2 regions of the Shimazuella sp. NTD248 genome follow, and region 2 is predicted to be linked to the other one. Evidence: a T-box and tRNA genes for the amino acid it is inferred to sense, from the RefSeq annotation. Region 2 holds a T-box; the other holds one or more tRNA genes.

Region 1 (11,651 bases), on a different contig from region 2:
TCGAACAGCCAAGAGAAAAAGTGGCAACTAGTTCTCGCTTGTCTACTCGAAAATATGGATACTTATGAAAGTGCCCAACAACAAGATGCAAAGATGCTTTGGGATTTTCTTCGACAGTTTTCCGAAATTATGATTCGCAAAGTCGAAGGGATGGCAGCAGCTATTGAATATGTAGTTGCAAAATACTATGATTTATCACTGTCTCAAGTACAAGTAGCGGAGAAGTATAAAGTCGCATCTTCTACTGTAGCAAGAAATGCTAAGCTCATATTGCCACTATTACACCACTACTTCAAACAGATTTGAGGGGGATTTATAATGGACATGCTCAACGAAAAAACATTTGCTGAATTTACGAGCTCAGGAAGAAAAGTGGTTGAGTTTAGTGCTGACTGGTGTGGAGATTGCAAACGAATTGCACCAGATATGCCTGAGATCACACAAACATTTACTGATGAGTTCCAGTTTGCTGAGATTGATGTAGACAGTGAACAAGCAGTTGCCGAGCAATATAATGTGAAAGGAATTCCTACTTTCATCGTTTTTGAAGAAGGAAAAGAAGTAGGGCGTCTCCCAAGTAGATATGCCAAAACAAAAGAACAAGTAATCGAGTTTTTGGACTCGGTGAAATAAAGAAAAATCCACCCATTGTGGTGGATTTTTTATGCGCTCATCGTGTATTTTAATCTGCGAAACTTGATATAAGAAGCAACTCTCCAAGGAATCACATATCCAAAAGCAACTGCAAGCAATATCATCATTTCTGTTTGCGTTCCTAACATTTGCAAGTATTGATGGAGAAGAATTCGGATGATGATTATTGCGATAAAAGTATAAATGAAAACTTTATTTCTCACTGCAAAAATTTGTCCTTCTTCACGCATTTCATAATTCGTTGTGAGTATCAATGGTATAGACATTACTAATCCAAATATAATTCCCGCTAACTCATACCAAACATGAATTGTTCCTTTTTGCTGTGAAATAGCGAGAAAACTCATTAACAAAAAAATAGGAATAGGAATTAATATTCTTATACCATTGCCTTTAATAGGTTTGGTTCCACTTCTGATTCTTCTCCAAACGACTAAACTCACGATAAGAAAAACAAGTCCGTATATGGCATATTGATACATTGTATTTCGCTCCTTTTTAATTCCTGCTGTTATTGTTCTTATAAGTGTATTATAACAACTAATACACTTAATGCAATGGGTATTCTAAAATTTTTTTTTGGAAAAATGTATTTTTGTATAGTTATCAAGTTTCATCCACGGTTGGTTTATTCTATAAAAACATTAGCTCATTACAGTAAATCCATTGACACTGCCATTCATTATATGTTTTGATTTTTTTGAATACTATAAACAGAAACAAGAAAGCTGAGGGTTTATAGGTAGAGGAATCAAGCATTGAAATCAAACACTAGTTACTACCCGATTGAGGAGAGATGAAAAAAAGAAGTCCGCTGTTCAACCCAGAGTCATGGTGGTGTCGTAACCTAGCATGGTGTAATAAACAAAATATGGCGACCATGACCACTTTTGTTCTGTTTACTGCTGGGAATGCCTATATGAACAACTCGCTTACGAGGTTGTTGATGGAGAAGGGGCTAGCAGAGGATGCCTCGATTTTTTATGGAGTTACAGGTCTCATCGCTTTGTGTACCCTCTTTTACACAGGGAAATTGGTAGATCGCTGGGGCCCTCGGAAGCTGGTATTTCGCTTTTTGCCAGTCTGGTGCTTTCTTTCATTCTGCTATGTGTGGGCAGAACAATTTTGGATACTCATTGGTGTACGTCTGATCCATGAATTCGTTATGGTAAGTATTACAAACAGCCTGTATGTACAGTTTATGGAGACTGTGCCCAAAGATCAAAGCAAGGAAGCAAATAGCGTTTCTCTTGCCGGCGAGTTTATTGTCATTTCCTTGGGAATCCCACTAGGAGCTTGGTTGCTCTATAGAGAGTTTCTCGTAGCATGGGGAAGCATCCCGCTTTGCTGCGGACTCGTGATTCTGCTGATTGTCTTGAAACAGCAAGATATTCCTCTGTATAAAGAAAAAGTGGCAGAGAAGGATCAGAACACCACCCAACAAAACTGGAGGGAAAAGACAAAAGAATCCTTCCGATCTGTTGACTGGGAACTCCTTCTCCTCAACAGTTCTCTAGTGGCAATTCCACTCACCAATGCCATGTATGGTCGCTATTTGCCGCTGTACATGCCAGGAATGTGGTCGGCTTGGCTCACTACAATTCAAACGATTACTGCCGCTTTCTCCGGATGGTTGGTGATCAAGATCATCAAGCGGTGGACCAAGTTCCAAGTATTGCAGGTGGTACATGGGATTCATATTCTCAGCCTCTTCATTACATTGTTTTTTTTTCATGTTATTCCCCTTATGATCGCTGCTATGGTACTCAATGGCTGGTCTACATCTGCATTTTTGCTTGGTTTTATGCAGGATCAGTATGATCAGGCGGAGCAGAAAGATAAAGGAAAACAAAGCGCCATCAACAACCTTCCGGCAAAGCTCTCTACACCAATTGGTCACTGGGGATCTGGTTCAATCGTAACCCAATGGGGTTATGCTGGAGTTTGGTGGATGCTGTTTCCTTTCCATATCTTCGGAATGCTCGTCAAACTTCGTTTGGCCAGTAAGTCGAAGTAAATAAACCTTCATTCGAATCCGTTTGCTGACAGCAGACGGATTCGACTCGTATATAGTGCAGTGCATAAAAAAAGCTGCTGATGTTTAAAGTGTCCCCTCTGTGAAGGGACATTTTTGTTGATCAGCAGCTTTTCTTTATTAAGTTGTAACGGGTTCTAAAGACTCTTTTGGTTTCTCTAATTTAGGTGCAGTTGCTGGTACTACTGGTTTCTTCCTTTTGCGAACATCTGTTAAAAAGAAGCTGAGTATAAACGCTAGTACTGTAAGGCCAGTTGTCCAGTAAAATGCATCTTGTATACCAGACATGGAACTTTGGAGGCTGATTTGCCCATAGAGTATATTGCTTATGGAAGCTTGGGCTTGTTCAATCGGTATACCAAGTTGCTGAGACATTTGGATTGCTTGATCCATAAACGATTGCTGAAACTGTGGGTCCATGGTATTTGCTGAGTTTCGCAATAGTCCCAGATGAAATGAGGCGCGATTGGTAAAGATAGTTGTGATGAGACTAATCCCAACTGAACCTGCAATTTGTCTTGTTGTATTGGATAACGCTGTACCGTGAGCATTTTTTTCTTGCGGCAATTCGTTAATCCCAGCTGTTTGGATAGGCATCATCAGAAGACCCATTCCAACCATTCGAACCATATAAAGAACAACGATAAAGGTATAACTTGTTGCCAAAGTTAAGTTTGTAAACTCATAAGTTGTGACTAGGGTGATTAACATCCCGATAACAGCAAGGGGACGAGGTCCAACTTTATCAAATAAGATACCTGAGACAGGAGATAAGATCCCCATGAGAATTGCACCAGGAAGCATGAGCAATCCTGACTCTAGAGGTGTGAATCCTCGTAAATTTTGCAAATAAATTGGCACGAGGAACATACCGCCATACATTCCGATGGTAGTGATCATATTAATGACACTGGATAAAGTGAAGACAGGATATTTTAAAATCCGAAAATCTAACATCGGACGTTTGGAGTTCAATTGCTGAATGACAAACAAGATAATACATATCACTCCAACTGCAAGTGATACATCGACGATCACATCGTCCCAGCCTTTACTTCCCGCTTCACTTAGTCCATAAAGCAATGCTCCAAAACCAATGGTAGATAGAATCGTTCCTATAAAATCGAGTTTTAGGTTTTTGTTGGTTCCGCCTAAGTCTTTCAATAAAAAGATAGACAGGATTAGGACCAATAAACCTAGCGGAGCAATACCATTAAATAATAATCTCCAACTATAATGTTCCATCACCCAGCCAGAAAGAGTAGGTCCGATAGCTGGGGCAAACATAATACCAAGTCCAAAAATCCCCATCCCTTTTCCTCTGCTTTCAGGTGGGAAGATAGATAAGACAAGGGTCATACTCAGCGGCATGAGAAGCCCGCCGCCAACAGCTTGTAATAATCTACCTATTAAGAGTATCGAAAAAGTAGGAGCTAGACCACAAACAAATGATCCGCCAGTAAAAAAGATCATAGCTATGAAAAATAAATTACGAATTCCAAAACGTTCTATCAGAAATGCAGATAGAGGAATCAAAATCCCGTTCACGAGCATATATCCAGTCAATAACCATTCTGCATCGGTCGCTGTTACATTAAATTCGGTGATCAAATGTGGTATTGCTACATTTAACAATGTCTGGTTTAAGACGGATATAAACATTCCTAGCATAATAATCGCAAGCAAAGGAATCTGTGAACGGATAGTACGATTCGATGAATCTGTCATATTGGTTCACATCCTTTAGCGATGTATGTTTACAGTTGCATTCATTCCTGGAACAACTTGATCAGAATAACTTTCCAGTTCAATTTTTACTGGTACATATTCTACTTCTTTGGTGTAGTCACCACTTGCATTTTGAGATGGTAACAAAGAGAACTCGGAGTTCGTTGCTTTCCCAATTTCTTTTACTTTTCCATCAATAGTAGTGCCTTTGTCAACATCTACCACTACGTCTACATCTTGACCTACACTTACATTCTTGATTTCTGTTTCTTCAATATTAGCAATGACATACAATTTGTTGAGATCTACTACTTGAGCTAAAGTCTGACCGGCTGCTACTGTTTCTCCTTTAATTCCTTTGCTTTGGACAATTGAACCTGCGATAGGAGAAGTGATAGATGCAGTACTTGTGCTGGTAACTTTACCAATTTCTTCGTCTTCGGTTACTTGCTGTCCAACGGCTGCGGTCCAATCCGTTATTTTACCAGAACTGACAACAGTAACGGGTACCATATCCCCAGAAACTTTGGCATTATCAGTGGATATATACTCAGTAGTATTACGATAGTAGTTGATACCTACGATTCCAACTGCTATTACAATCAAGAATACAACAGTATTAATTGCAATCAGTCTTCCAGCTTTCATTCTTTATCACCTTATCTTTCTATTTTAACTTCTGCGTGGACTCCTAGAGTCAAGCGGTCAATAGGTAAATTGTTGACGGAAATTTTTACAGGGACACGTTGTACTTCTTTTTCAGAACTTGAAGAAGAAGTAGAGCTTGAGCTTGATTCGTACACTCCACCTGCGCCCGATCCAATCTGTATTACTTTTCCGTTATAGGGTTCATCTGATAGGGACTCTATCGTGACTTTGACATCTTTGCCGGTTTTTACTTTACTAATCTGATCTTCATCAATATAGGCTAATACGTATGTTTCATCTAGGTTTGCCATTTTGGCTAGTGTTTGACCTTGAAAAACATTTTGATTGGTATAAACACTCGTTTTTACAACAGTTGCATTTACTTTGGAAGTAAGAGATTTATTTTGGACTTTCCCTACTATGTCTCCTTCTTTTACCTTATCTCCTTCTTTAATCTTCCAATCAGTTAAAACCCCTGTATGCATTGCATCAATAGAGTACATATCGGCTTCTAAAGTTGCATCGTCGGTAGAAACATACGTCTGTGCATCTGTGACATATTGATATCCAAAAACGGCTATCCCCAAGACCACGATAATTACGACAAACGTGGTTAACCATTGTTTCATAGGCTTATCCTTCCTCTAAAATCCTCACAAGCTTCTGTAGATTAACGGAGAGCTGAGTAAATTCTTCTTCTGAAAGTTTTTCTAAATAAGTCCGATAATACTGTGCTTGTGTAAATGGGAAATTAGCGAATATTTGCTTGCTTTTATCGCTTAATGCGATCCAAACCACTCGGCGGTCCTCTTCATCTCGTTTTCGGGTCACCATACCCGCTTTCACTAAACGGTCAATCAGTCCACTCATGGAGCTGGGCTTTGAATCCAATTCTTTGCTGATTTCCACTAGGGACATGGGGCCTTTTTGATTAAGCACTCTTAAAACCTGCCCTTGCGGAATAGTCAGGTTGTACTTTTTGAAATGCTCATGCAGGATGTGAAAAGATCTTTTCACGCAATAACGCATGGCACTAACAAATTCTAGTACTTCATCATCCGTCAATCGAATATCACCTCACATTAATATTTCACCCCGTTAACATTTTGTATTATATTATTTCGGATACGAAATATCAATAGGAGAAATGTCAAATGAAAATTACTTTTATATGCTGTAAAGTGTAAAAAAAGAAATCACAGTGAGAGATATATACATTTCACGATTTTACTTTTCCCAACTCTTTCGCTTCTTTTTCAAGGTAAATATTACTTATGATCGTGTCTTTCTTTTCCAGTAAGGGGATGGAAAATATGTTAGTTGATTTCTTTAGAACTAAATATCAAAAGCATGATTTTATAAGGACTTTGCTCGAATGTGAATTTTTGTTGACAGAATAGAAATGAAAAATGTTGAATCGATTTTTATCTATTTTCTTGGAGAATAGTAGTTTGTTAGATAAATCCATTCATTTCTAAAGTATTCAGGTAATGAAAAGGCAATTAAATATGATAGATATTCCTAGTTGTTTCTTATAGGTAATAACAACTACAATTATGTTTACGAAAATGAATCATAACAACAGATTAGATCTGCTGTTACAGTTGGGGTAAGAAAAATTCATCTTCTTTTTGATAAAAAAATCCTTGCAATGGTATACTACCTGTGGTATATTAATCCTTGTCGCCAAAAGCGATAAAACGCTAGAAAATAATGATTTGAAATTATTGTTAAATAACTTGACAATACATAAGTGTTCTTGCTAGAATACAATTTGTCGAAATGAAAGACTATTCCCAAATAGCTCAATTGGCAGAGCAACCGGCTGTTAACCGGTAGGTTGCAGGTTCGAGTCCTGCTTTGGGAGCCATGCTCTCTTAGCTCAGTCGGCAGAGCGCTTCCATGGTAAGGAAGAGGTCACCAGTTCGAGCCTGGTAGAGAGCTCCACAAACATTGTCTCGGCCCGTTGGTGAAGCGGTTCAACACACCAGCCTTTCACGCTGGCATGCAGGGGTTCGAATCCCCTACGGGTCACCATAGTTTCATACGGGCGCTTAGCTCAGCTGGGAGAGCACATGCCTTACAAGCATGGGGTCGGCGGTTCGATCCCGTCAGCGCCCACCATTTTACGGAGGGATACCAAAGTGGCCAACTGGGGCGGACTGTAAATCCGCTGTCTTCGACTTCGTAGGTTCGAATCCTACTCCCTCCACCACTTACATATGTAAAATCCACTTTTAGGGAGTAGCCAAGTGGTAAGGCATCGGTTTTTGGTACCGTGTACCGAAGGTTCGAATCCTTCCTCCCTAGCCATTTTTCATCTTGAGAGCCATTAGCTCAGTTGGTAGAGCATCTGACTTTTAATCAGAGGGTCGAAGGTTCGAGTCCTTCATGGCTCACCATTTATAACCTTTGATCATAGTATTAAATATATATTGCGGAAGTGGCTCAGTGGTAGAGCATCGCCTTGCCAAGGCGAGGGTCGCGGGTTCGAATCCCGTCTTCCGCTCCATATATGCGGGTGTAGTTCAATGGTAGAACATCGGCCTTCCAAGCCGAATGTGAGGGTTCGATTCCCTTCACCCGCTCCATAAACAAGAGATACCTTAATAGGTATCTTTTTTTAATTTGGCTAATTTGAAATGCTTTAAATCGATTTCGTGGAATGACAACAAAAGTAGTGGGGGTTCAAGAAGAAATAGTGTTTTATAGCTTGAGATTTTTTTAGCTATGTTTTTATCTTTTTCGGGAAAAGTAATCCGTGAAAGTAATCGGTGATCATAAATATACATTTTCTAGAATAAATATTAAAATTTTACAAATTGTATTAAAAAATGATACAATGCGCTTATCAGAATCAGAAAGAGGGTTAAACCTATGAGCAAACAGAATCCAATAAGCGTGATAGGTATGCCGATGGACTTAGGCCAAGGTAGACGCGGTGTAGATATGGGGCCAAGTGCAATACGTTACGCTCAACTACAAACAACTTTGAAAGCTTTAGGGTTTGATGTAGAGGACCTTGGTGATGTTCAAGTGCCTAGTCCAGAATCGATAGATATTGGAGATAATCATTTAAAATTTTTATCGGCGGTATGTGACGTAAGTGAATCTTTAGCAAACGTTGTATCTGATGTGATCAAAAGAAAGCGCTTTCCACTTGTTCTCGGTGGAGATCATAGCATGGCGCTCGGAACGGTTGCTGGGGTAGCAAAACATTATCATAATCTTGGGCTAATTTGGTACGATGCACATGGGGATTTAAATACAGGAGAAACATCACCTTCTGGAAATATCCATGGTATGCCATTAGCAGCGAGTCTTGGTGTTGGTCATCCTGATTTGGTTCATATAGGAGGATATACGCCAAAAGTAAAACCTGAAAATGTAGTCCTCATCGGTGTTCGTGAGCTGGATAAAGGAGAACAAGCTATTGCCCGGGAAATGGGATTAAAAGTGTTTACGATGCATGAAATCGATCGTTTAGGCATGACAAGAGTAATAGAAGAAGCCTTATCTATAGTAGGGAAAAATACAGATGGAGTACATCTGAGTTTTGATTTAGATGGATTAGATCCAAGTGATGCTCCTGGAGTTGGTACTCCTGTGCCTGGTGGGATCACCTATCGCGAGAGTCACCTTGCCTTGGAGATGATGTCGGAGTCTGGGTTAATTACTTCTGCTGAATTTGTGGAGGTAAATCCAATACTCGATCGAGAAAATATTACCGCAAAAGTAGCAGTTGCTCTTATCAGTTCTTTATTTGGGAAGAAAATTCTCTAGTTTGTGAAATACCAACTGTTAAAGGATCAACCATTTTATATTAATAATTCAAGTGAAAACATAATTTGGTGATGGATTTTTTCATGAAAAGGAATTGGGGAATATTACGTAGTAGGTTTTGTACTTGATTTTTTAAAACTGAGTTTCAAAGTAATTTATTATCGTAATCTCAATCAGTCGGGGCACCGCTTTGAGTCCAGAAGAACTCAAAGCGGTGCCCCTTTCCCTCAGGTTGAACGATGGAGCTAGAGAAGCCTCTCAAGCTCGAGGAGGAGGGAGTCCGCCTCTTCGGAAAAGTCGGACGTACCCTCCTTCAGGAAAGTGCCCGCTTCCAGAAGTTCCTGGAGCGCGATCGCGACCATGATGGTGGACTGAGCCCTCTTAGAGGAAGACTCGGCCGACGTAAGGTGCCCGATCTCGCGGAACTTTTCCGCTTCAGCCATGAGCCTTTCACAGGCATCCGCAGACCACTTGATGCTCCGTTCCACTTTCTCGCGCTTCTGAGCTCGCTCCTGCTCCTCCAGCGCCTTCTCGATCCGGGAGGCCTGTGCCTCTACCTTCTCGCCAAGCGCCTTCAGATCTGCCATGTTCATATGTCCTCCAAGGACAAGAGGGGTGGTCAAACTCAATTATAAGTATTAATCAGAATAATTACAACTAAAAAAATATTAGGCCTTTTGCTATATTAGATTTCTAACGACATGAAAACTAACTTCTTTTTTTAAAATAGTGCATACTAAGGGTACAAGTAACTTCTTGGAGGCCCATCCATGTTAACCAGCGATGTTAAAGAGTATCTGAGTGATCTAGTTGATATCCTTATTGTCAGTTTCATATTTTACCAGCTGTTGTTATTGCTCAGAGGGACAAGAGCCGTCCAACTCGTTAAAGGAATTAGTGTTGTTGTCTTGCTTTGGATCATCAGCCGTTACTTTGAGCTTCGTACTGTTACGTGGTTGATTGAAAATCTTTTTTCCGTTGGTGTTATAGCGATTATTGTCATTTTCCAACCTGAGGTACGCCGTGCACTTGAGCAAATCGGCAGGGGGGGATTTTTTAGTCGTCATCGAGTAATTCGGGAAGAAGAAGTAAACCAATTAGTAGGGGAAATCGCAAAGGCGGTACAATATCTGTCTTCCAATAACGTAGGAGCACTGATCATAATAGAACAAAGAACAGGATTATATGATTATATACGTACTGGTGTTACCTTAAATGCAGATGTCAGCTCCGAACTTATCCGAACGATCTTCGCTACAAATACTCCTCTTCATGATGGAGCTATTATCATTCAAGAATCCAAGATAACAGCTGCGGGATGCTTTTTGCCGTTGAGTGAAAGTACGAGAATATCCAAGTCCTTAGGAACACGGCATCGTGCGGGATTAGGTATGTCAGAGATGTCTGACGCGATTGTCATTGTTGTTTCCGAAGAAACTAGCGCAGTATCCATTGCTCAAAATGGGGTGTTGGAAACTAATTTATCCAATGAGGCATTTTTATCTCATCTCTTCCAACTATTAAAACAGAAGTCAGCAAAGTTGGGTAAAGAGAGGAGTGTCCAAAATGGCTAGATGGTTTCAACGGGAATGGGTGCTTCGGGTTATTTCGCTCATTCTTGCTGCTATTTTGTGGTTTATGGTATCGGAGCCAACCCTCCCTATTTCTGTTAATCGCAGTTCTACTACTGTAAGAGGAATTAAAGTTGAATATCGGTACAATACAAAAAAGTACCAACTTTTGAGCGAGAAGCATAAAGTAGATCTTGTGTTCACTGGGGACAAAAACACGATTAATCGTTTGCCGTCATATCGTGTTTTTGTTGATTTAACGAAGTTATCAGCAGGTAAATATTTAGCTCTACCAGTTTCCGTTGAAGGTCTGCCAGCCAATGTGCAAGTTCAGCCAAATCCCAGTACAATATCGGTTGAAATAGCAGAAAAAGTTACCAAAACCTTCCCTATTACGATCATTACAAGGGGAGCAGTGGCAGATGGTTATAAGTTGTTGTCTCTTACATATACTCCAACTTATGTGAGTGTTTCTGGAATTCGGCAGGAAGTGGAAAAGATCACTGAACTCACTGCTTTAGTAAATGTCAATGGATTACGACAAACGACGAACCGGGATATTTCATTATCTGTGCATAGCAAAACGGCGAAAAAGCCAAATGTGAAAGTTGAACCAATTCATGCCAAAGTAACAATACCCATTGAAAAATTACCTGTAGTCTCACCGTCTCCTCAGCCACAAGTGGAATATGGCTATCGGGATATCCCTCTTCAAATAACAGTGAGTAAGCCGCCGCCAGAAGGGTATAAAGTCGAATCGATAACAACAAATCCTCTAAAGATAAGGGTTTATGGACCAGTTGAAAAATTGAAAACACTACAATCATATCCCGCAGGAGCAATCGACTTGTCACAAGTTACAGAAGATACAACGATAAAACAAGATGTAAAGGTTGTTACGCCAGTCGAAAAAGTGTCCCCCAATAGGATAGAGATTTATGTTAAAATGAGTCGGACACCTTCTTAAAGGTAGAACATGATCGAATTGGTTATTTTTTGTTTCTTTGATGATGGAGGAATAACATGGGCAAATATTTTGGAACCGACGGTGTTCGGGGAGTAGCTAACTTAGAATTAACACCAGAACTAGTTTTCCGTTTAGGGCGTTTTGGAGCTTATGTGCTTACCAAACAAAAACAAAATGCTAAAATGGTAATCGGAAGAGATACCAGGCTTTCTGGAGAAATGTTAGAAGCCGCATTGATTGCAGGTATCACTTCAGTTGGGGTTGA
Region 2 (11,651 bases):
CTTCTTGCGCTTTATCCGCTTTTTCCAAAGGCTGGTCAGCATCTCGTCCTAATAGTGCAAGAGCAGTACCGTAATAGGCTTCAAAAAGAGCGTTGTCAGGCTCGATTTTGCGAAGTTTTAAGAAAATTTCACAGGCGGTTTTCACCGCATTTTTATCTCCGTCTAGGCCTTGTGTAAGCACCCTTTTTCCTTTTTCGAATTGCTCTATATGAGTGTAGTTTTTTTCCATTTCAATTCCTCCTTCCAAATGTCATTCTCGAGCAACTGCCAGTGGAAAGCTTCTCCAAATCGTTATTTTTAAAGTCAAGTAAAAAAAGTCCACCCTGATCTGAGCCACTGGCTGGACCGCTTATCAGGAGACGTGTATGGAGATATTGGAAATCTTGATCATTTTCCAATCTGAGTAACAACACGGATTACCCCTTCCTTAAAATAAACGATATATGCTAGTTACGATATGTATGGTTTATATAAACGGTTTGGATGGAATGCTCTTTTTTTACATTATGTGTGTTTGTCTGAATCAAGTCTGACTTTCCTTGCATTTCATAAAGAATAAATGGAAGGAGGGCAGAATGTGAGTGATATAGAGCTAAATAAAGAAGAGAAAAAAGCAGAAAAAGCAAAAAAAATAGAAGAGAAACAAGCTAAAGATAAACGGAAACAAGAAAAGAAAAAGGAAAAAGCAAAGAAAGAGGAAAAAGCAAAAAAAATAGAAGAAAAGCAAGCCAAAGAAAAGCGGAAACAAGAAAAGAGAGAGGCAAAAAAGAAGGAAGAAAAAAATTAATATAGATGGATTGAAACTATTCAAAGAAACAATTAGAGAGTAATAACAGATGTTACAACTGCTGTTGATAGATGAGGGAATGGTTACGCCTTTTCGCGTGGATCATGCCCTCACTCATTCTTTACTTCGGGGAGATTCTAAGTGTACTAAGTATACATGGAATGGAGGATTAAGATGAAGTTTCAAACTCATAAGATGACAGTCTCCATTGACAATCATTCATCCCATCTAGAACAATTTAATGAATTTTATAAGCAATTGTATGATGAAGGAAAAACCATCGAAAAACTTCCTCATCAAAATATAGAAGATTATCAGTTAAAAGCTGTTAACGCCACTCTTGCTCATGTGTGGAACCGAAATGAATACTATCGTTCAACGTTGAAAATGGCAGGCTTCACAGAACCTAAAATCGATAGTTTAGAACAATTAGCTACTGTTCCGATGCTGAAGAAAGATGTCATTAGAGGTGATAGACAAAAGATATTATGTGTCGATCCGAGAGAAATAGGTCAGGTACACCTCACCAGCGGCACATCGGGTAAGCCAATATATACCTCTTATACATTAGCTGATCAATATGTATACGATCTGTTACCGAAATATTTGGAGCTTTTTAAGGAATCGGAGGATGATGTCGCAGCAATTGCGCTGCCTTATGAATTTGCGTTGCCTGGTCTTGGCTTCCAGCGATTATTTCAATTTGCATTTGGTACGGGAGTTCTTTCGCTTGGAAAAGGTGGTTATATGGCTCCTATCGATAAGTCGTTGGAGTTAATGAAGGAATATCAAGCTACGGTACTAACTACAACCCCGTCTTACGCAGCCCTCCTAGCAGCAGAAAGTGAGAAGTTCGGTATAAAAATTGGTGAAGATATTTGCTTAAAGAAAATTTGGCTTACCGGCGAAGGATGCTCCTCCACCTTCCGCGAGAGGTTGGAAAAGTCGTGGGGATGCGAAGTCTCGTTTTTTTACGGCTCAACCGAGTGCGGGGTTGTTGGTGTAGAATGCAGTAAGCATAGAGGGTACCATGTCATGGAAGGACATGTGAAAGTCGAAATCATTGATCCGGTTTCGGAGAAAGTGCTTCCGTACGGTCGAACGGGAGAAATCGTTGTGACCACACTGCTTCGTGAAGGAATGCCGATGGTACGTTACAGAACTGGAGATCTTGGTAACTTGCAGAAATCCAAATGCGATTGCGGAATCACGATGGACGTTTTGCAGCTAAGAGGCCGAATGGAGCAGATGCTGCGCTTGGGTACCGAAGACTATTCTCCATTCTTAATCGAGCACTTTCTCATGGAGATTCCCGAAGTAGGTTTATGGTATCACCTTAAGTTGAATCAAGGATTGCTCACAATAGAAGCTGAGAAGTACCAGACGAAGCTAAGTGACGAGCAATTGGCGGCAAAAATTCAAAAGCATATGGCTGATCGGATTGGGATACATTGCGAAGTCGTAATCAGAGACGATATTCCTCGTACGTTCGGCAAAGCGATCAGAGTATTCAATTAGCTATACAAAAACGAGAGAGGAGGTGCGCATTAATGAATGACATCGATAAAGAGAGAGCGCGAAAATTTCAGGAGATGTATGTGCGTATTCTAAAATCCCCTCTGTATAAGACGAAATTATTGGAACATGCTTTAAACGGCATTGAATTGAGTAACATCCAGGAGCTTCCGTTAACTACAAAAGAAGATTTGCGGAAAGCTGGTATCTTTGGTCACCTTGCCGTCGATATGAAGGAAATCGCTCAATACCACGAATCGACCGGAACGACTGGGGAACCTTCAGCTGCTTGGTTTACGCAAACAGATTTGATGAATGGTGGAAGACAATTGAAGGAATGCGGCGTGCATTTGACGTCTGAAGATCTGGTGCTGATCCGCTTTCCTTACGCAATGGCACTGCCTGCATTTTTAATGCAGCATGCAGCCTGGCTTACTGGAGCCGGAGTTGTTCCTGCAAGCGGACGTACTATTGTTACTCCTTACCTTAGGGTGTTAAGTCTGATGAAACACCTTTCTGTCACGGTGTTAGCTGGACTCCCGCGTGAGATGGAATTGCTGGCCGAAGCGGCTCGTCTCGGCGGTTCTGAGCCGAGCAAGGACTTTCCAACTCTGCGCGCTATATGCGTCGCTGGTGAATTAATGAGCGACAAGAGAAGGGAACATATAGAAAAGCTGTGGAACGTGCCTGTGTTTAATATGTATGGTTCGACGGAAACTTCCAATATCGCTACAATGTGTGAGTATGGCACAATGCATATTGCAGAATTAGATATTTTTATAGAAGTACTAAATGAGGATGGTTCGAGCTCCCTTGCTTCCGGAAAAAGAGGGTTTGCGGCGATCACGACGCTTTCCCATCAAGGTTCTCCTCTGTTGAGATACTTTAATGGGGATATTATCTCTGTAGAACCCTGTTTATGTGATTGTGGTCGAACTGGAGCGAACTTGGTTCATTACGGCAGAAGCAAGGATCGAATACGTTTTGGAAACATCGTCTTAGACGCAATGGATATTCAGGAAGCCGTATATTCATTGTTTCCTGCTCCGGATGCTTGGAAGGTGCTAGAGCAGGCAGAGGGATTGCACTTTTTACTAGATTCGCATGATTCTAGAAAATGGTCAGAGGAATACGTCCGTTCTCAATTATCTTCTCGACTTCAAGTGCCAGTTTCCGTTGAAATCACTACATTGGTTGATCGTGTTGAGCTCATGAATAACGTTCCATCGATAAAGCCTGTATATATCAAAAAGCGAAGTAACGACACATAGAAATAGATCCATAGAATTCGATAACATAACGATAATTGGTTAGGAAGATTCCTATTATACGGAAAGAAAGGATTGTTAATCATGAGCGATAAATTGCAGCAAGAGAAATCACAGCTTCTCGTAAGCCGTCAACATAAAAACGAAGATACGATTATTAATATTAAGCAGTCGGTGATTGGTGGTTCTTCCCATACGCTGATCGCAGGTCCCTGCTCAGTCGAATCGAGAGATCAGCTTGTAACGGTTGCTTCCGCTCTAAAGGAAGCCGGCTTAACGATTTTACGCGGTGGGGCGTTCAAACCGAGAACATCTCCTTACGATTTTCAAGGGCTCGGTGAAGAGGGATTGAAAATTATGAAGGAAGTTGCGGATGAATTTGGATTGATAACCAACAGCGAAGTTATGAGTCCCATTCAAATCGATACAGCTGCCCGTTATATCGACATTTTTCAAATAGGCGCTCGTAACATGCAGAACTTCGACCTGCTGAAAGCCGTCGGTCAAACGAAGAAACCTATTCTACTGAAACGTGGTCTTTCCGCTACTTTGAAAGAGTTTATGTTAGCAGCAGAATATATACTACACCAAGGAAATGATCAAGTCATGTTAATGGAACGTGGTATACGTACTTTCGAGACAATGACTCGCAATACGCTTGATATTTCCGCTGTTCCAATTTTAAAGCAGGAGACCCATCTTCCAGTTCTAGTGGATGTCACCCATTCTACTGGGCGGAAAGATATTTTGCTGCCTTGTGCAAAGGCGGCGTTAGCAGCTGGCTCTGACGGGCTTATGGTTGAGGTGCACCCGAATCCCTCAGCTGCTCTCTCCGACGCCAATCAGCAAGTCAACATAGATGAGTTTCATACGTTCTGGAAAGGGCTTTGCGATTCCGGTCTGTACCATTGACCATTTTTTAATAACTGTCGAAAAGCGCGCACAATTGTCTGACGGAGGTGAGAGTATGGTAGACTCACAATTTGAGCAAAAGGTATCGGATGTTTTACAAGGATTGATATTCGACCTTTTGTTAGTAACGGATGGAAGGACAACGGATTTGCTAGAAATGCTGTCAAACGAGAAAGTTTTTGCACATGTGATACGGCAAGAACAAATTGGTGAAGAGGATGCAAACCTGATGGGTGAATCCTCGGGAGGCCCGTCCTATATTCGAGAATCGGTATTGATCTGCGAGAAAAGTCGATTCGTCGTGTCACACAACATTGCGCTTGTATATTCTAAGCATGTACCTCCTGTTTTGTTCGAGAAAATTGCGCATCGACAAGAGGGAATAGGAAAAGCGATCAGCTCACTCGGATTGCGCACATTACGAGAGGTGACCGACTCCGGATTCATTAACGAAGAGGAAACGGTTGATCTTTTTCAACGACCGATTAAGATTCACTTTCCTAATATGCAAAATAAGGTGCCTTACAAAAAATACTTCATTTATTTCGGATGTAAACCTGGGATTCAGATGCTAGAATATTTCCATCCGAGCATCATCGGACACCATTTGCAGCAATGGATGATGAAAGAACAAACAAATAAGAATACGGTTCTGAAAAAAGAATAACGGATCAATTCCTAGCTCTACAGAATGAACGTATTTCTTAGAGTTTTCCAATGCTTTTGAGGATGCAAGCCTCAACAGTGAATGATCTGCTGAGAGGCAGTCTTATTTTTTTGCTTTCATTTGTTCGACGAAATCGATTCCGGAGTCGAGTATTTGTTTACCAGCATGTTGTACGCCCATCTTTATGGCTTCGAATAATTGTACTAAAACGATTTCGATGGGTTGATCACGATTTTCTACAGCTTCTATGATTTTTTGCTTAGCTATGTCTGCTCCATTTTTGACCGATGTCGTGTAGGTAGCAGTACAGGATCTGAATGCCTGATTGATTTCGTGAAAAATTTTTGAAGACTCTTTATTTTCTCCAGCCAATTGCTTCACCTCCTTATGATACTGCATTTAGCTATTCTCGACTCTTTCCTCGTTTTGAAACTGATTCGCTTCAGCCTCTACTCGTTGGATTTGGTTTTCAACGCGGTCACAACCATCGTCATCTTGTATCAGAACGGAATCAATCGTTCCTGTTAGTTTCTTGCCGTTCCGAGATGTAAGCAATGCAACGATAACGCCCACCACTAGTACGAAAACAAGTACGCCACATAAACTCATACCCAGAATGAATAATATTTTATCCGCAACATCCATGTTCCTTGTTTCCATCTACTTTCACTCCTCTTATGAATAATTCAGTATATGAGCAAATATCTCAGATCATATAGGTACTGGACTATTATTAGATGAATTCCACTTCAGTCCAATCTAGATTCATTAACCCACATAAACATATAAGGAGTCATAAACATATAAAAGGAGGTTTCCGATCAATGGATGATATCCAGAAGAAAACGGATTCTGATCCGGTCACAGATGAAGAAGCACTTTTAACAGCTTCGAAACAGGAAAGCGATTTGGAGTGGAAACGGTTTATCCAAAAAGAGTTGGGGAAAACGGATTCTAATCCGATCGCAGATGAAGAAGTACTTTCGGCAGTTTCGAAACCGGAGAGCGATTCGGAGTGGAAGTTGTTTGTTCAAAAGGAGTTAGATAAATTAGAGAATCAAGAAAAGGGTGGAGAAAAAGAAGACTCAGAGAAATCATCGGTTGAGAAGGAGTCTACTCTCAGTACCCTTATCGAGAATATGCCTGTAGAAAAATTGGTCAATTCGGCATTACGAATTATTACTAAAAAAATAGAACCGAAAAAAACAGAGCCGGAAAAAGCAGAACAGGAAAAAACAGAGCCGAAAAAAACAAAACGGAAAAAAACAGAACAGGAAAAAACAGAATCGAAAAAAACAGAATCGAAAAAAACAGAGCCGGAAAAAACAGAGCTGAAAAAAACAAAACAGAAAAAAACAGAACAGGAAAAAACAGAGCCGAAAAAAACAAAACGGAAAAAAACAGAACAGGAAAAAACAGAATCGAAAAAAACAAAACGGGAAAAAACAGAACTGAAAAAAATAGAGCCTGAAAAAACAGAGTCGAAAAAAACAAAAGGGGAAAAAACAGAACTGAAAAAAACAGAATTGGAAAAAACGGAGCCGAAAAAAACAAAACGAAAAAAAGCAGAGCTGGAAAAAACAGAATCGAAAAAAATAAAACCGAAAAAAACACAACCTAAAAAACAGAACCGAAAAAAATAGAGTAAAAAAATTGCTGGTAAGGAAGAAAGGTTTCAATTATATACATGTATCGATAGCAGCTTCTGGAGAAAAAAGGTGATGCCTACAAAAGTTTTTTATATCGTTTATTCGATGAGTTCGCAAATGACTTCACCTCGCCATCTTAGAGGTGGGAGTCCTCTTGTGCGAATTTGAGAGAATATTACTAGCTATAATGAAATGTTGAAGCTTGAAGACTGACAGTTACTTTGCGGACGTAATGCTTGGAGAAACTGTTTACAGTACACAAGGTTTTGACCTATACATATTACGGGGATGAATGACATGGGGGAGTAGATCACCTTGACATGGAAGAGGTTGGAGGTTCAATTCCTCTACTGCCGACCAAAGGAGCTCCTTAGACTGCATGAAAGAGGATGAAGAAACGAGGTTATCGATTACATCTGAAATGGAACCAGACAATAAACCGTAAATAAAAAGGGATGAAAACGATTAATTTCATCCCTTCGTCTATTAGTTTTGAAGTTCAGCCAGACGGGTTTTTACTTTTACTCTTTTTTCAAGATAATCCTTCTCTTTATTTCGTTCCTCTTCTATTACATGTGCAGGTGCTTTACCAATAAATCCTTGATTGGATAATTTCTTTTGCACACGATTTACTTCAGAATCTAGTATTTTTAATTCTTTCTCTAAGCGGTTCAATTCTTGTTGGATATCAATCAATCCTGCTAGTGGCAAGAGTATTTCAGCTCCTGTCACCACTCCACTGATGGTTTTCTCTTGGATGGAAATGTTCGAATCAATGGTCAAACTATCAGCATTACATTGTTTACGAATCCATTGTTCTCCATCTTGCAAATGATGTAGTGTCTTTTCATTATCTGGTTTTATAAAGATGTTTATTTTTTTACCCATAGGTGCATTCACTTCAGCGCGTATATTTCGAACGCTTCGAATGACTTCCTTATAGAGTTTCATTTGTTCTACTGCTTTAGGGTACTGGTATTGATTTTGTGAAATTGGCCAATCAGCGGTTACAATGCTTTTTCCCTCATGAGGAAGATTCTGCCATATTTCTTCTGTTACAAAAGGCATAAATGGATGTAACAGTTTTAAAATGTTGTCTAATGTGTAACAAAGAACGGAACGAGTAGTTAATTTAGCCTTTTCCTCATCTCCATAGAGAGAGAGTTTAGCAAATTCGATGTACCAATCGCAGAATTCATCCCAGACAAACTCGTACAAGGTTTTACCTGCTTCATTGTAGTGATAACTATCAAGTTGTTTCGTGACTTCAGAAATTGTTTCTTGCAGTCTGGTGAGAATCCATTTATCTGCTGTGTTCAATTCACCAGATAAATCAATATCTTCAGCATCAAAGTCATCCAAATTCATGAGTACAAAACGAGAAGCATTCCAAATTTTATTGATGAAATTCCGTGCTGATTCAACCCTTTCCCAACGAAAACGGAGATCTTGACCTGGTGTTGAACCGGTAGAGATCATAAAACGCATTGCATCAGTACCATATTGATCAATGACATCCAATGGATCAATTCCATTGCCGAGGGATTTAGACATTTTAATTCCGTCAGCGTCACGAACCAAACCATGAATTAAAATATCTTGGAAAGGTTTTTTATCTGTAAATTCTAAAGCTGTAAATATCATACGTGCTACCCAAAAATAGATAATATCGTGTCCTGTAATAAGTACACTGTTTGGGAAATAACGCTTCAAGTCATTTGTTTCTTCCGGCCAGCCCATAGTGGAGAAAGGCCACAATGCGGAACTAAACCAAGTATCGAGTACATCTTCGTCTTGAGAGATATTGGAGCTGCTACAGTGTGAACAATTGGTTGGATTATCAAGAGTTACTGTTATTTCCTTACAGTTTTCACAGTGCCAAGCTGGAATTCGATGTCCCCACCATAACTGTCGAGAGATACACCAGTCGCGAATGTTTTCAATCCAGTCTAAGTAGAGTTTCTCAAAGCGTTCTGGAACAAATTGAACCTTGTCCTCGCTTTTTTGAAGGGCTACTGCTCTTTCAGCAAGTGGTTTCATTTTTACAAACCATTGTGTTGATAGGTATGGCTCAACAACTGCACCACTGCGTTCACTATGTCCAACGGAATGAATATGTTCTTCTATTTCTACTAATACTCCTGACTCTTGAAGATCAGCTATAACTTGTTTGCGTGCTTCAAAACGATCCAATCCTTGATACTTACCAGCATTTTCATTCATTTTTCCTGATTCGTCCATCACTACGATCTGTTGTAGATGATGACGTAGACCCATTTCAAAATCATTAGGATCATGAGCAGGAGTTACTTTTACTGCACCAGTTCCAAACTCTTTATCCACATATTCATCAGCAATAATTGGGATTTCTCGGTTTGTTAATGGAAGTTTAACGGTTTTACCAATTAAACCTTGGTATCTTTCATCATTTGGATGTACAGCAATAGCAGTATCACCAAGCATAGTTTCTGGACGTGTGGTAGCTACTTGAATAAAACCAGTACCATCTGTTAGAGGATAACGTAAATGATGAAGTGCACCTTTTACTTCTTTATGGATAACCTCAATGTCAGAAAGTGCTGTTCGTGCTGCGGGGTCCCAGTTAATGATGTACTTTCCACGATATATCAAGCCTTTGTTAAATAAATCAACAAATACTTTTCGAACAGCTTGGGATAGTCCTTCATCCATCGTGAAACGTTCTCTGGAGTAATCCATTGAAAAGCCCATCTTTTTCCATTGTTCATGAATGATAGATGCAAAATGATGTTTCCACTCCCAAACTTTTTCGAGAAATTTTTCTCTGCCTAAATCATGACGAGAAATACCTTCTTCTCTCAGTTTTTCTTCTACTTTTGCTTGCGTTGCAATTCCAGCATGATCCATGCCAGGAAGCCATAAAGTATCAAAGCCTTGCATACGCTTCATGCGAATCAAGATATCTTGCAGAGTAAAATCTAGAGCATGACCCATATGTAACATACCTGTTACATTAGGTGGGGGCAAAACAATACTAAATGTCTCTTTGTTTTTATCCTCCGAAGCTTTGAAGAGTTCATGATCTAACCAAAATTGATACCTATCTTTCTCAACGGATTTTGGATCATACTTTGTTAGCATTGTGATTTCTTTTGTTGAACTTCCCAATGTGAAATCCTCCTTAAAAACACTCATAAAATATAAAAATCCCTTTCATCTCAAAGGACGAAGGGATTAATTCGCGGTACCACCTTTGTTAACAAAAGTACAATAAATACAATAGTACTCTTGTTCACTCGCACCTGTAACGTAGGTTTACGGCTCCAACTACTGATCAAAATTTTTGACTTTGGCGGAAGCACTCTGGAGTGACATTCAATAGTAAATCCCGAAGAATTTCACAGCTGCCACAAAGGCAAATTCTTCTCTCTGAAGGGTTATCCTATTTACTCTTCTCCGTCAATGGTTTTACATATGGTAAATATATTCTACTCAACATAATAGTAGAAAGCAACCTAAATATCATCCTCATTTTGTTTCATTTAGGATGAAGCCATACATTTTTCAAACTTGTTGTATAGATGGAAGTATTAGAAAAAGCATTGATCTGTCTTACTCCATTGAAAAATGGCGACAGTCGATGCTTTTTTGTGTTTAGTTTTGAGTGCCAAAATGTTGATTTGTCCAGTTAAGAGCATAGGTGAACCAATCTTGATTGTTTTTCATGAAATTAATATCATGTCCTGCATTTTTCAGAACATAAGCATCAACGGAAGGAACATTCGGTCCCAAGTATGGTTTTTCTATATTTGTCACTGCTTTAGGTGTAGAACAGTCAGCATCTGATCCACAAAAGAGATAATCCTTTTCGCCCATCACCAAAAGTACAGGTACGCGGATGTCTTGGATTGTATTTAGCGAAAGGAGAAGGCTCGTAATTTCTGTAATGGTAAGGGTTTGTTTTAGTTTCTCATCCTGAGCAATAACAGCAGAATCGACATCTCCTGGCTTCATGAATGATTGATAACGGGTATTTGGACGAGTGGTCAGATATCCAAGATCTTGTCCCAAAAGACCAAATCTAGGATCAAGTGAAGCAGGATAAAGGTTTAGTGTGAGTTCAACTTTCTCGAGTGTATTACTCTGAAAGCCCCTTACCGGGTCTGTTAGAATGACTCCATCAACATCTTGATAGCGGGTGGCTTCTTCCATTGAAACATGGGAACCGTAGGAGTGTCCGACTTCAATTACTTTGCTATAAGCGATAGAGCCATTGGGACCAGCCACTTTTCCTCCTCGAAGGGCTTGTACCAGCTGATGGGCTACCCATGCATCCGAAGCCATATCAATACTTGTACTGAGTGGATGCGAACTTTTTCCTGATCCAATTCGATCAACATTTAAAGTTGCATATCCTGAATTGATCGCTGCATCTACATAGGAATATTGACCATCAAATCCTGGAAAATCCCAGTAATTATGATCGTAAGTGATTCCATGCAGGAGAAGTTGGATAGTAGAAGGAGTCTTCCCTTTAGGTAAGCAAAGTTCTCCATAAACCAACTGATTAACAGGGCCGCTAGGAGTAAGAGAAACAGGAATATTACTAGCATAGCACTGCTTTTCAGGAATGGGTTCCGCAAATATAGTCTGACTTTCAAAGAGAGGAACAAAAATAGACAGCGTGATTACGAACAATATAATAGATACTTGCTTAAAACGTCTGTAGATCAATTTATCGTCCTCCTTTTTGGTGTGCTTTCTCTGAAAGATGTAGATAGAGAACGTAACAAGTTTTAAACAGTATACTCCATAATAAGAATGAAATAATAGTTACATTTTAGCAAATTATTATAATTTAAATATAACTATTA

Evidence for each region. The T-box of region 2 lies ahead of AC5WOE_RS06910 (valine--tRNA ligase). A T-box ahead of a tRNA ligase gene usually reads a tRNA of that ligase, here a tRNA-Val.
Region 1: it encodes a tRNA-Val, which carries the amino acid that the T-box ahead of AC5WOE_RS06910 (valine--tRNA ligase) is inferred to sense. The anticodon was not compared.

The regions. Positions count from the first base shown of each region.
Region 1 covers NZ_JCAJZT010000004.1:403,728-415,378, forward strand. Annotated here, with positions in the region: gene AC5WOE_RS11720 (tetratricopeptide repeat protein) at 1-306, shown strand, start outside; gene AC5WOE_RS11725 (thioredoxin family protein) at 319-633, shown strand; gene AC5WOE_RS11730 (CcdC protein domain-containing protein) at 663-1,136, opposite strand; gene AC5WOE_RS11735 (MFS transporter) at 1,451-2,671, shown strand; gene AC5WOE_RS11740 (DHA2 family efflux MFS transporter permease subunit) at 2,810-4,417, opposite strand; gene AC5WOE_RS11745 (HlyD family secretion protein) at 4,433-5,065, opposite strand; gene AC5WOE_RS11750 (HlyD family secretion protein) at 5,077-5,694, opposite strand; gene AC5WOE_RS11755 (MarR family winged helix-turn-helix transcriptional regulator) at 5,699-6,130, opposite strand; tRNA gene AC5WOE_RS11760 (tRNA-Asn) at 6,860-6,935, shown strand; tRNA gene AC5WOE_RS11765 (tRNA-Thr) at 6,937-7,012, shown strand; tRNA gene AC5WOE_RS11770 (tRNA-Glu) at 7,026-7,102, shown strand; tRNA gene AC5WOE_RS11775 (tRNA-Val) at 7,114-7,189, shown strand; tRNA gene AC5WOE_RS11780 (tRNA-Tyr) at 7,196-7,280, shown strand; tRNA gene AC5WOE_RS11785 (tRNA-Gln) at 7,304-7,378, shown strand; tRNA gene AC5WOE_RS11790 (tRNA-Lys) at 7,392-7,467, shown strand; tRNA gene AC5WOE_RS11795 (tRNA-Gly) at 7,503-7,577, shown strand; tRNA gene AC5WOE_RS11800 (tRNA-Gly) at 7,583-7,656, shown strand; gene rocF (arginase) at 7,943-8,848, shown strand; gene AC5WOE_RS11810 (hypothetical protein) at 9,094-9,435, opposite strand; gene cdaA (diadenylate cyclase CdaA) at 9,619-10,422, shown strand; gene AC5WOE_RS11820 (CdaR family protein) at 10,415-11,386, shown strand; gene glmM (phosphoglucosamine mutase) at 11,443-11,651, shown strand, end outside.
Region 2 covers NZ_JCAJZT010000002.1:445,430-457,080, reverse strand. Annotated here, with positions in the region: gene AC5WOE_RS06955 (tetratricopeptide repeat protein) at 1-229, opposite strand, end outside; gene AC5WOE_RS06950 (hypothetical protein) at 578-787, shown strand; gene AC5WOE_RS06945 (phenylacetate--CoA ligase family protein) at 962-2,305, shown strand; gene AC5WOE_RS06940 (phenylacetate--CoA ligase family protein) at 2,338-3,573, shown strand; partial or broken gene AC5WOE_RS06935 (bifunctional 3-deoxy-7-phosphoheptulonate synthase/chorismate mutase) at 3,670-4,482, shown strand; gene AC5WOE_RS06930 (4-hydroxybenzoate synthetase) at 4,538-5,149, shown strand; gene AC5WOE_RS06925 (hypothetical protein) at 5,252-5,521, opposite strand; gene AC5WOE_RS06920 (hypothetical protein) at 5,549-5,809, opposite strand; gene AC5WOE_RS06915 (hypothetical protein) at 5,974-6,792, shown strand; gene AC5WOE_RS06910 (valine--tRNA ligase) at 7,285-9,972, opposite strand; T-box leader at 9,996-10,249, opposite strand; gene AC5WOE_RS06905 (alpha/beta fold hydrolase) at 10,432-11,511, opposite strand.